2 regions of the Arthrobacter sp. KNU40 genome follow, and region 2 is predicted to be linked to the other one. Evidence: riboswitches for the same ligand, from Rfam matches in the RefSeq annotation. Region 2 holds a riboswitch; the other holds the start of a gene.
What was found. A riboswitch is a leader RNA that binds a small molecule or an ion and turns the genes downstream of it on or off. The one in region 2 is predicted to bind S-adenosylmethionine.
Positions count from the first base shown of each region.

Region 1: it holds a riboswitch for S-adenosylmethionine, as region 2 does, so the genes downstream of both, ACSKT0_RS16850 (aminotransferase class V-fold PLP-dependent enzyme) here and ACSKT0_RS04345 (hypothetical protein) in region 2, are expected to answer to the same signal.

Region 1 covers NZ_CP195850.1:3,621,218-3,626,806, reverse strand. The annotation lists gene ACSKT0_RS16860 (metal-dependent transcriptional regulator) at 1-640, opposite strand, end outside; gene ACSKT0_RS16855 (class I SAM-dependent methyltransferase) at 670-1,446, opposite strand; gene ACSKT0_RS16850 (aminotransferase class V-fold PLP-dependent enzyme) at 1,497-2,921, opposite strand; SAM riboswitch class IV at 2,957-3,069, opposite strand; gene hisN (histidinol-phosphatase) at 3,231-4,043, opposite strand; gene rsgA (ribosome small subunit-dependent GTPase A) at 4,103-5,218, opposite strand; gene aroA (3-phosphoshikimate 1-carboxyvinyltransferase) at 5,221-5,589, opposite strand, start outside.
Region 2 covers NZ_CP195850.1:907,307-912,895, forward strand. The annotation lists gene ACSKT0_RS04325 (polysaccharide deacetylase family protein) at 1-576, shown strand, start outside; gene ACSKT0_RS04330 (matrixin family metalloprotease) at 680-1,522, opposite strand; gene ACSKT0_RS04335 (VIT1/CCC1 transporter family protein) at 1,647-2,825, opposite strand; gene ACSKT0_RS04340 (hypothetical protein) at 3,091-3,279, shown strand; gene ACSKT0_RS04345 (hypothetical protein) at 3,320-3,634, opposite strand; SAM riboswitch class IV at 3,649-3,768, opposite strand; gene ACSKT0_RS04350 (sodium:solute symporter) at 3,903-5,435, opposite strand.

The sequences.
Region 1 (5,589 bases), 2.4 Mb from region 2:
CGAGATCGTAGTCGCGGCTGCCCGGACCTTTTCCGATCCGCACCACCAGCGCACCGCCGAACGGTTTGCGGCCAATCACCTCGATGCTGGCATCGAGGTCGATTTCCTCGGCAGACAGGTACCTCAGCAGCTCCGGGTTTTCGTCGCTGATCCGGGTGATCTTTCCTGAATGGCCGTCGTCGAGCTCGATCATCCGGTGCGCATGCGGCAGGCTCACCGAACCGTCCGCGGCGGGGATGGGGTCACCATGGGGATCGCGTCCTGGGTTGCCCAGCTTGGCGGCCATGCGATCGATGAAGGTGTCCGAGACGGCGTGCTCGAGCATCTCGGCCTCGTCGTGGACTTCATCCCAGCTGTAGCCCAACTCCCTCACGAGGTAGGTCTCGATCAGGCGGTGCCGGCGGACCATGCCCAGGGCAAGCTGCATTCCCTGGGGTGTCAAAGTAATGGCGCTGTAGGGCTGGTGGTCAACCAGGCCTTGGTCCTTGAGCTTGCGGACCATCTCCGAGACGGAGGAATTGGCGACACCGAGCCGCTGCGCGAGCTGTGAGGACGTGATGGGTTTGTCCTGCCACTCCGTAAAGGAGTAGATGACCTTGACGTAGTCCTCGATCGAGGAGGAGGGCGCACTGGTCTTCACGGTTCCAAGCCTATCGCGTACCGGCCGAATCAGACTTTCCGCGCCCGCCAGCTCTGCGTGAGATAAGGCAACGGGATGACCTCGCCCTCGGCATGGCCCAGATGTTCGAAGAGGTACCACTGAAGGTTGCCCATGACTTTGGCCCGGTTGGCGTCATTCGCCCTCAGGTAGTAGCTGCGCGACTTCACAAGTTCGAGGATGTCGGCCGGAGTCACGGGATCCTCCCAATGTGTCACGTGACTTTCGAGACCCGCGAACTCCGGGCCCACCACAGGCCGGAAGTCCGGTTTGTGGACATCGCCGGCATGCATGATGCGGGTCAATCGATGGACCCAGGGCACCGAAGTGTCCATTTGGTTCCAGATCAAGCCGATAGTGCCCTGGGGTCGAAGGATCCGGGCGATCTCGGTGCTCGCGGCGAGGGGATCGCACCAGTGCCAGGCCTGGGCAACGCTGACGACGTCGAATGCTGAGTCCGCCAGTCCAGTTGCCTCGGCAGTGCCCTCCAGGGTGATCACTTGTGGATACGTTTTGCGGAGCTGGGTGAGCATGTCCATCGAGGGGTCCACTGCGGACACCGCGAGCCCGCGCTCGACGAAGAGCGCGGTGAACTTTCCGGTGCCGGCGCCGATGTCTGCCGCGTCCCGGGCGCCTTCCGGCAGCAGCCAGTCGGCCGAATCCGCAGGGTAGCCGGGCCGGACACGATCATAGTGTTCTCCGCCGTCCTGGAAACTCCGGCCGAGTTCAAGGCGCCGTTCCTCATAGAGCTTGGGGCCGGCTGATGTGCCTTTGGGTCGCGGGGCCACGCAGGAACTCCTTCGTAGGACAGGAAAAATACCCTACGAATCTACCGCAATCAGTCAGTGCTGCAGGGAGCGGCTCCCGCGGTCCCGGGAGTGTTGGGAGCCCACTCCGGGTAGCTGCGGTGGTCGTTCGCCGGCACCCAGCGGCCGGCATCCACTACGTAGTCCCAGCCGAGGCCGTTGCTCTTGAGCGCGTGGATGCCCGCAATGAGCCGGGTGGCGTCTTCCAAGCGCGAGCCCACGCCGAAACTGGCTCGAAGTGATCCGGAGGGCAGGCCGAGGCGCTTGAGCAGCGGGTGGGCGCAAAAGCGTCCGTCGCGCAGGCCAATGCCGTGCTCGGCCGCAAGATAGGCAGCCACAAGTCCGGCGTCGTAGCCCTGGAGCGAGAAGTTCACGACGCCGATGGTGTCCTGGGGATCCGTGTCGCTGAAGATCTGGTGCACGGTCACGCCGTCGATTTGCTTGAGGCCCTCGACCAGATGCGAGCGGATGGCTGCCTCGTGGGCGTGCCATTCATCGTGGTCGAGGCTGGCGATGACCTGTGTGGCCCGGGCGAGTGTGGCCGCGCCGAGTACGTTCGGCGAGCCGCCTTCGTGCCTGGCCGGTCCTGTGGCCCAGCTGACGGAATCGAGGCGCGCTTCTCGGACGGCGCCGCCTCCGGCCAGGTGCGGTGTACCGGCGTCGAGCCAGTCGGGACGGCCCACCAGGACACCTGCGCCGAACGGCGCATAAAGCTTATGCCCCGAGAAAACCAAGTAGTCGACATCCGCGGCGGCGATGTCGATTCTGCGGTGCGGGGCGAGTTGCGCCGCGTCCACCACAATCCGCGCCCCGAATTCGTGGGCCAAGGCAGCGAGTTCCTTGATGGGCAGGATTTCGCCGGTCACGTTTGACGCGCCGGTGACAGCCAGGAGGCTGACGCCGCCGTGGGAGAGCGCTGTGCGGACGTTGGCGACGGTCTCGGACAACGTTCCCGCGGCAACGATGCTGCGGTGGGGGACACTTTGCCACGGGAGGAGATTGGCGTGGTGCTCGATGTCCAGGTAAAGGACTTCGCCAATGTGTCGACCGTCCTCAACTGGCAGGCAGCCGGCCAGTAGATTGAGGGAATCAGTGGTGTTGCGCGTGAAAATGACCGAATCGTCCGGCCGGCCGCCAACGAAGTCACGGACGATGTTGCGGGCGTTTTCATAGACCGAGGTGCTGATTTGGGAGGCATAGCCTGCGCCGCGGTGGACGCTCGCGTAGTACGGCAGGATCTCGTTGAGGTACGCGGAAACCACCGTCAGGGCAGGTGCGGAAGCGCCGTAGTCAAGATTGGCGTAGCGGATGTGGCCGCCCTGGATCAAGGGTGCCTGCAACTCCGCGCCGGTGACCGCAGCGAGTGGGCGCGATGCCCGGGGGAGGGTTTCACCGCGGTGCTGTGCAGATTCGTTGTTCAGCGAAAGAGCCTGGGAAGTAAATGTGGCTGTGCTCATGGGACCTCACTCAAGAGGGACCCCTGCGTGCAGGGGGTCCGCGCTTGCCGCATCCGTTCCGGACCGGCCGGGTCGTCACCCGGGGCACCCCGCCGCGATGGAGGGTTGCCGGCCAGCAAACCGGGGTTTCGCGCTGGCACTCGTGACCTGTAAAGAGCGTAGGACACCGGCAAGGCTCATTCCAATGTGACCGGCGATTGTTAAGCGGATTATTACACCGCCGGAAAAATGTGCCTCCTGCCGAAGAAAAAGCGGCGGACGCCCCCAAAAGTGGGCGTCCGCCGTCGTTTATTCAGTGGAGAGAGTGGACTAGAGGAGGTCGTCGAGCTCGGGGTTGAGCCTCTTGAGGACCTCGGAGTGCAGGATCGAGTTAGTGGCCACGGCGTTTCCGCCGAAGGGACCATCCGCACCGTCCAGGGACGTGAAGCGCCCGCCGGCTTCCGTCACGATCGGCACCAAAGCCGCCATGTCGTAGACCTGGAGTTCCGGCTCGGCAGCGATGTCCACGGCGCCCTCGGCCACGAGGCAGTAGGACCAGAAATCGCCATACGCACGGCTGCGCCAGACATCGTTCTCGAGGCCCAGGAAGTTGTCCAGCTTATCGTGCTGCTTCCACTCGGAAAGCTCGGAGTAGGAAAGCGAGGCGTCTTCGAGCCGCGACACGTTGGAAACCTTCAACCGGGTGGCTGCGGCCAGCGACCGGCCCATGTAGGCGCCCGAGCCCTTGGCCGCCCACCAACGCTTGCCGAGCGCCGGAGCGCTCACGAGCCCCACTACTACCTCGCCCTCGTCCACGAGGGCGATCAGCGTAGCCCAGACGGGTACGCCACGCACGAAGTTCTTGGTCCCGTCAATGGGGTCGATGATCCAACGCCTCGAGCCGTGGCCCGTGCTGCCGAATTCTTCCCCGAGGACGGCGTCGCGGGGGCGGGAACGGGAGAGCTGCCCACGGATTGCTTCCTCTGCTGCTTTGTCGGCATCGGTGACGGGGCTCAGGTCGGGTTTGGTCTCGACCTGGAGGTCCAGTGCCTTGAACCGCTCCATTGTCAGGGAATCGACGGAGTCGGCCAGGACGTGTGCCAGCCGCAGGTCGTCGTTGTAGCTCGAATCGGGTTGGGTCATGGTTCCAAACTACCGTCTGTTCGCCGGTGAGCCGGGGAGGTAGGACGGCAGGCGCGCAGTTAGTTGACCGTACCCAATTCCTTGGTCTCCTGGGCTTCCATGCGCGGGTCCGCGCCGAGGAGCCGGCGCAACGACGCCAAGCGGGCCGGACCTGCCTCGCCGGCGTGGCCGTCGGCGACCCAGGAATCCAGTCCGCATCGAACCGCGGAGGCATCGTGCTTGCAGCCTCGCTCGCACATCTCCGTTCCGGGTTCCAGATCCGGGAAGGCATGCAGGATGCGGTCCGGGTTCACGTGGGCGAGGCCGAAGGAGCGGATGCCGGGCGTATCGATGATCCAGCTGCCCCCGGGGGCATCGCTGAGCTTCAGTGCGAGGGCAGAGGACGAAGTGTGCCGTCCCCGACCCGTCACGGCGTTGACCCCGCCCGTGGCGCGCTCGGCGCCGGTGAGGGCATTCACCATCGTGGACTTCCCGACGCCGGAATGGCCCAGGAGCACAGTGACCTTGCCGTCGAGGTAGTCCCGCAATTGGCCGACGGCGTCGCCATCAAGGCGGGCGGAGAGGCCGTCGTCTGAACGGGCATCGATGCCGGAGGCGCCGGCGTCGGCCGTGCGGCTGATGATGATGGGGAAACCAAGGCTCACATAGTTGGCGAGCAATTCCGTCGGATCCTTGACGTCCGCTTTGGTGACGAGCAGCAACGGCTCGATTCCGGCGTCGTACGCTGCCACCAAGGCGCGGTCGATGAATCCGGTGCGCGGCTCCGGATTGGCGGCCGCAACCACCACCACGAGCTGATCGGCGTTGGCGACGACGGCCCGTTCGATCGGATCCGTGTCGTCGGCGCTTCGTCGCAGGAGGGTCTTTCGCTCCTGGACGCGCACGAGGCGAGCGAGGGTGTCCGGGGCTCCGGACACATCGCCGACGAGGGCCACGAAGTCTCCGGGAACCACGGGGGAGCGCCTCAGTTCCCGGGCGCGTGCGGCAATCACAATGCGTTCGTTGTCCGAGCTTTCGCCCACGATCGCGGTGTAACGGCCGCGGTCGACTGTGATGATGCGCCCGATCACGGCGTCGTCGTGGCTCGGGCGGTCTTTCGTGCGGGGGCGTGTGCCCTTCTTGTTGGGGCGGATCCGGACATCGGACTCATCCCAGGAGCTTGCGTCGCGGGCCATCGTTAGTTGCTTGTCTCCGTTGAAACGGTGTCCGCGCCCGCTGGGCCGGAACTGAGCATCGATGCCCAGATTTGCGGAAATTCGGGCATGGTCTTGGAAGTCGTCGCGATGTCTTCGACCTGGACACCCTCGATGGCGAGCCCAAGGATGGCGCCCGCGGTAGCCATGCGGTGGTCGGCATAGCTGCGCACGACGCCGGCGTGCAGCGCCGCGGGCCGGATCACCAAGCCGTCGCTGGTTTCCTCGGCGTCGCCGCCAAGCCGGTTGATTTCGGCGACCAAAGCAGCCAGCCTGTCCGTTTCGTGGCCCCGCAAATGAGCGATGCCGGTGAGCCGGGAAGGGCTGGTTGCCAGGGCGCACAATGCCGCAAC
Region 2 (5,589 bases):
GCGAAGGTAGCCGGGGTCAGGCCGGTCGGCTACAGGGCACCGTGGTGGGAGCTGAACTGGCACTCGCCGGCACTGCTAGCGGACCGTGGCTTCCTCTACGATTCAAGCCTGCTCGACGGCGATGCCCCCTACCGCATGGCGGTTGCCCCGGGTAATTCAGGGGATAGCGATTCACGGGACATTGTGGAGATCCCGGTCGATTGGGCCCTGGACGATTGGGAACAATACGCGTTCTACCCGGGAGTAACAGGAAGCGGCGTCATCGAGAGCCCGGCCAAGGTCTTGGAGATGTGGACCCTCGAAGCCGAAGCCCACCACGCCCAAGGCAGTTGCTTCGTCTTGACCAACCACCCGTTCATCTCCGGCCGTCCATCCAAGGCCGTTGCCTTGGAGCGGCTGATCGAACGAGTGAAGGCCATGGACGGGATGTGGGTGACCACCTTGGAGCGGATCGCCGAACACACCAAGGCCACGGTCAACGAGATCCACAGCCACGGCCGGATCGAGATCCCCTCCTACCCAGGCGCAGGAGCCAGCTTCAAGCCTGCCCGCGTCTTACAGCCCGCCCCCAACTAGGCCTATCCCCACCCAACTAGCTCGCAGTTGTTGTCGTTATCACGGCTCAAAACGACATCTAATGCGAGCTAGTTGGGCTGGGCGGAGCTGCAGGTGAACCGGGCTACAGGTCGGTGCGGCACGGGGCCGTGTGGAGTTTGTAGAGTCCGTTCAGGTCTCCGGCTGCCAAGCCATCCGGGGCACCGATCTCCGGGTACATGAGCTCGATGGGATCCTCAACGTGGTCAAGGCCCACCACGTGGCCAAGTTCGTGTTGAATCACGGCGGAGACATAATGGGCACCCCCGGGGACACCCAGCAGTTCCGTGATTTGCGGGGCGTCGAGGTCCAGGCTTCCGGAGACGTAGCTCTTGGGTCCGGTGCCGAAGCTGTACATGGTGCTGCCTCCGGTTCCGATGACGGTTCCTGCCAACCCCGGAGCCGCCTCGGGCGTGGTCCAGGAAATCAACAGCGGTGCCCAACGATCTCCATAGAGCGCGGGCTGGTAGGGCTTGCGCTTCTCGGAGGGGTTTTCCGTGCTGGGGCCGTCGTCAACGAATTTGAGGCCGGTGGCGGCGGCGATCTTGGCGATGGCGTCGGCGATGAGCCCCTCGGATCCGGCCGGGGCGAGGGCTGCGTTGACCACGTAGTGCAATGGCCGGCACGGAGAGTAGCCAACTGGGGTGCCGTCGGCGTTGGTGGCCAGGAACTTGTAGGAGCTGCTGGCTACCGCAGGCTTCGCGGGGGAGCCGAGCGGCTGCCCGGCTTCCTCCAGTCCAGGTGGTGGGGTATCCGGCGCACGGGCCGCTTTTTGTGGTGCCTGCCCGGGAGCCCCGTCCTGCCCGGGGCTGCTTGCCGTGGCATGGGCAGAAGGGGTCCGGTTTGGAAGCAAGCCGGTGATCCCGGGGCCGCCGCGGAGGAATCCACTGACCAGGACGGCTACGGCAGCGACGACTGCCACCACCATCAAGTTTCGGAACAGCGCCAGAACGGTACTGGGGCGCTTGGGCGGCGGACCGCCGTCGTAACCGTAGTTTGAATGCAAGTCTTCCCCCAAGTCCCTGCACCGGCGCCCCGTCGGGCCGGCGCTACTAACCGATGACTGCGCCGAAGACGAGTCCCAGCCCATACGTTGCCGCGGCCGCACCGAGCCCGATGGCGAGCTGCCGGAGGCCGCGGGTCAGCGGCGAGGTTCCGGACAACAAGCCGACGACGGCGCCGGTCGACAGAAGCGCGATGCCCACCAGCGTACCGGCCACAGCAAGCGCCGCGAAGCCCGTCATGCCGAAGATGAACGGCAGGATGGGCACGATGGCGCCCGAAGCGAAGAAGCAGAAGCTCGAGATCGCGGCACCCCAGGCGGAGCCTACGGCCTCGTGCTCGTTGACGGTTTCTTCCACTTCGGGTTGGAGCGAGAGGCTGGGATCGCAATCGCAGCTGTAGAGGCCCATGCGTTCGGCGGCCCGGTGTTCGGCGGCTTCTCGGGACATGCCCCGGGCCAGATACACCAAGACCAGCTCATTGTGCTCGATGTCCAGCGCAGGGGCTGCGGTGAGCGTGGCCTGGGTGGGGCGGGTGGCCTTGAGGAGCTCGAGTTGCGAGCGCACCGAGACATACTCGCCGGCACCCATGGACAAGGCGCCCGCCAGCAGGCCTGCGATGCCGCTGAACAGGACCACGGTGGCGGGAACGCCGGTGGCCGCCATGCCCATTACGAGTGAAAGGTTGCTGACAAGGCCGTCGTTGGCGCCGAATACGGCCGCGCGGAACGTGCCGGACAACCTGTTGCGGCCGCGCGTCGCCAGGCCGCGGACTACTTCTTCGTGGATCTGTTCGTCGGCCGCCATGGCGCGGGTCGCTGCCGGATCCTTCGCGTAAGGCGAGCGGCCTTCAGCCCGTTGGGCGAGGGCCAGCACGAACACCGATCCGAAGTTCCGGGCCAGGAAGCCGAGCATTTGGCTTCGGACCGAGGCCGCCTTCGGCATACCGGCATGTTCGCCGAGGAGCTTGAGCCAGTGTGCCTCATGGCGGCCTTCAGCCTCTGCGAGGGCCAAAAGGATTTCGCGTTCCTCGCCGTCGCGGCGCTGCGCCAGTTGGCGGTAAACGGCGGCCTCGGCTCGCTCATCCGCCAAGTACTGCCGCCAGCGCTTGATGTCCGACGACGACGGGGGAGCCTTGGGGGCTGCTACGTCCTGCGATGGACTGCTTGAGTCCTGCGGATTATCTGGATGCGAGTTGTCTGGATGCGAGGGTTTTGTGTGCGGTTGCACCGGGACTCCTGGGTTGCTGGGGCGGGCTTCATCGCCTCATTGCGGCTCCACTCTATCGCCAATTTCCGCGGTTTTTCGGCCGGTAATCCTCACTGGAGAATTTAGGTCCCCCTCAAAAACGGGAGGCTCCCGGGAAGCCTTGACCACGGCAGGGGGCAGTGCTGGGATGGATGGACAGGGTCCACGAATTGGCGGGGTAGCGCTGGACGGCTGCCTCCTATGCCTGTGCGATGGGCTCAGCGGCACGTCGAACGGAGGTTGCACCATGGACAGCACCGAGACCCACGCCCGCCACCCCGACCGTCCCACGGTCGAGGCCGATCCCGCCTATGACTACAACGAGGACCTGGCGGTGGACGAGGACTGGGACGACCAATCCGAGGTTCTTGACGACGACGAGCGGCCGGTTGCCCTCGATGCCGACGAACACCGTGAGGCTGAAGAGATCGAGTAGCCCCGGGCTCCGCTGAACCCGAGGTGCTAAACCCGGGCGGCTAAAACGCGCTCAGGATGAAGTGCCTCTGCACGCCTGCCCGGTGCCCGGTTGCCGCCACCGTAAGGGTGAGTTTCCGTGTCGCCGGGAACCAGCGGGCGGGCTGGACCGCCTTTGAGAGCGCTTCGGTGATGAGCCGCGGCTCATGATGCCAATAGCGTTCCAAGTTCCCGTCCACCACGAACGTGATGGAGCCTTGGGACAGGTCGACGCCGGGAATCACCCGGACGAACTCGTCCACCCGCCGGGGGCGGGGCAACAACAGGGTGCCGGACTGGGTGGTGCGGTCGGCGGTGGCGCCGTTTTCGAAAGGCATGGCCTTCTCCTGTGGAGTTGCTCTTGCCCGTTCGGTTGTCTCTGGTCCGAGCCGGGCCGCTTCTTCATCCGAACCACCCGCGAACATGGGGTTGGCGTGTGGCAAGTCGGAGCTTGGCACCACATCTCTTGAAGCTCTTCCTACTGTACATGGAACGGTACAATCGCGGCCCGGTATTAAGGCTCGGTAGAAATGGTTCCAAAAGGCAGCGGCGCCGCACCCTCGAGGAGAAGGTGCGGCGCCGCCGTCGTACTTGATTCTGTGAAGCTTAGTGGCTGGCCACCGGGTGGGCTTCCAAGGGGAGCTCCTCCACGGCTGCTCCGGCAACGCGGCGGTCCCAAGCTTCGCGGACCGCGGGTTCGGTTGGCGGGGTCAGCAGGGAGACCACAACGTAGACCACGAGCGAGGCGCCGAGGCCCCAGTAGATGGGATCGTTGGCGTAGACGCCGTCTTCGCTGGGGATGATTCCCGTGGCGTAGGCGATCAGCAGGCCCAGCGTCAGTACGGACCCGACCGCCATGGACCAGGCCGCGGCAATACCGGTGCCGCGCTTCCAGACCAGCCCGCCCAGGATGGCAACCAGGAGTCCACCCACGAGGATGTCGTAGGCGATGGTCAGGGCTACCACGACGTCTTGCGCCGCCATCGAGATCAGCACGGCAACGATGCCCAGGCCAAGGACCCAGTACCGGTTGGCCTTGACGTCGTGCTCGGGGTTTTCGGTGTCGTCGGTGTTGATTGTCTTGCCGAACCAGCTGGCCACGAACGGGACTACGTCGGCGCGGGCAACGGTGGCTGCGGCGATGAGGGCCCCGGAAGCGGTGGACATCATGGCCGCGACTGCCGCGGCCATGACGAGGCCGCCGATGCCGATCGGCAGGATGTGGGTGGCTACCTCGGCGTAGACAACGTCTTTGCCGAGGGCCTTGACGTCGATATTGGGCAGGGCCACGCGGGCGGCAAGGCCGATCAAAGCTCCGGCGACGCCGTACAGGACGCAGTAGATGCCGGCAGTGGCGCCGCCCCAACGGGCCACCTTGGGGGTCTTGGCGGTGAAGACGCGCTGCCAGATGTCCTGGCCGATCAGGAGGCCCAGGGTGTAGACCACGAAGTACGTGATGATGGTCTGCGCTCCGATGCCGTCCAACTGGAAGAAGCTGGCGTCAACGCGGGCACGGATGCCGTCGAAGCCGCCGGCGGCGTTGAGGACGAACGGGAGCATGAGGAAGAAGATGCCTACCGTCTTGATGATGAACTGCACCTGGTCGGCGAGGGTGATGGACCACATGCCGCCGATGGTGGAGTAGACGAGGACGATTGCGCCGCCGACGGCGATGGCAAGCCAGCGCTCCCAGCCGAAGAGGACAACGAAGATGGTGGCGTAGGCACCAGTGGACGTGGCGCACAGCATGAGTGTGTAGGCCAGCATGACGATGCCGGAGGTCTGCGTGGCTCGCTGGCCGTAGCGCAGGCTCAGCATCTGGGAGACCGTGTAGATCTTCAGTCGCTGGATGGTGCCGGCGAAAAGCAGGCTCAGGAGGAGCACGCCCGAACCGATCGCGACCACCAGCCACATGCCGGAGACACCGAACTTGTAGCCGAGACCGACGCCGCCAACCGTCGATGCGCCGCCGAGGACGACGGCGGCCATGGTGCCGGTGTAGAGCATCGGACCGAGGCGGCGTCCTGCCACCAGGAAGTCGCTGTTGTTCTTGGTGCGCGACTTGCCCCACCAGCCGAAGGCCAGCATGGCAAGCAAATACACCACCACGATCGCAATATTGATGAACGAAGAGTCCACGGTTGGCTCCTGAAAGTGATGCGCAGAGCTCTGGGGGATTCCGACGCCGGTCCGCTGGGTTCGCGCGGGGTTGCGGAAGGTCTCTGCGCTGGTGATTGGGGAGAGTAGTCTGTGATGTATGCCTCACAAACAACACTTGTTGCCTATGAGGATA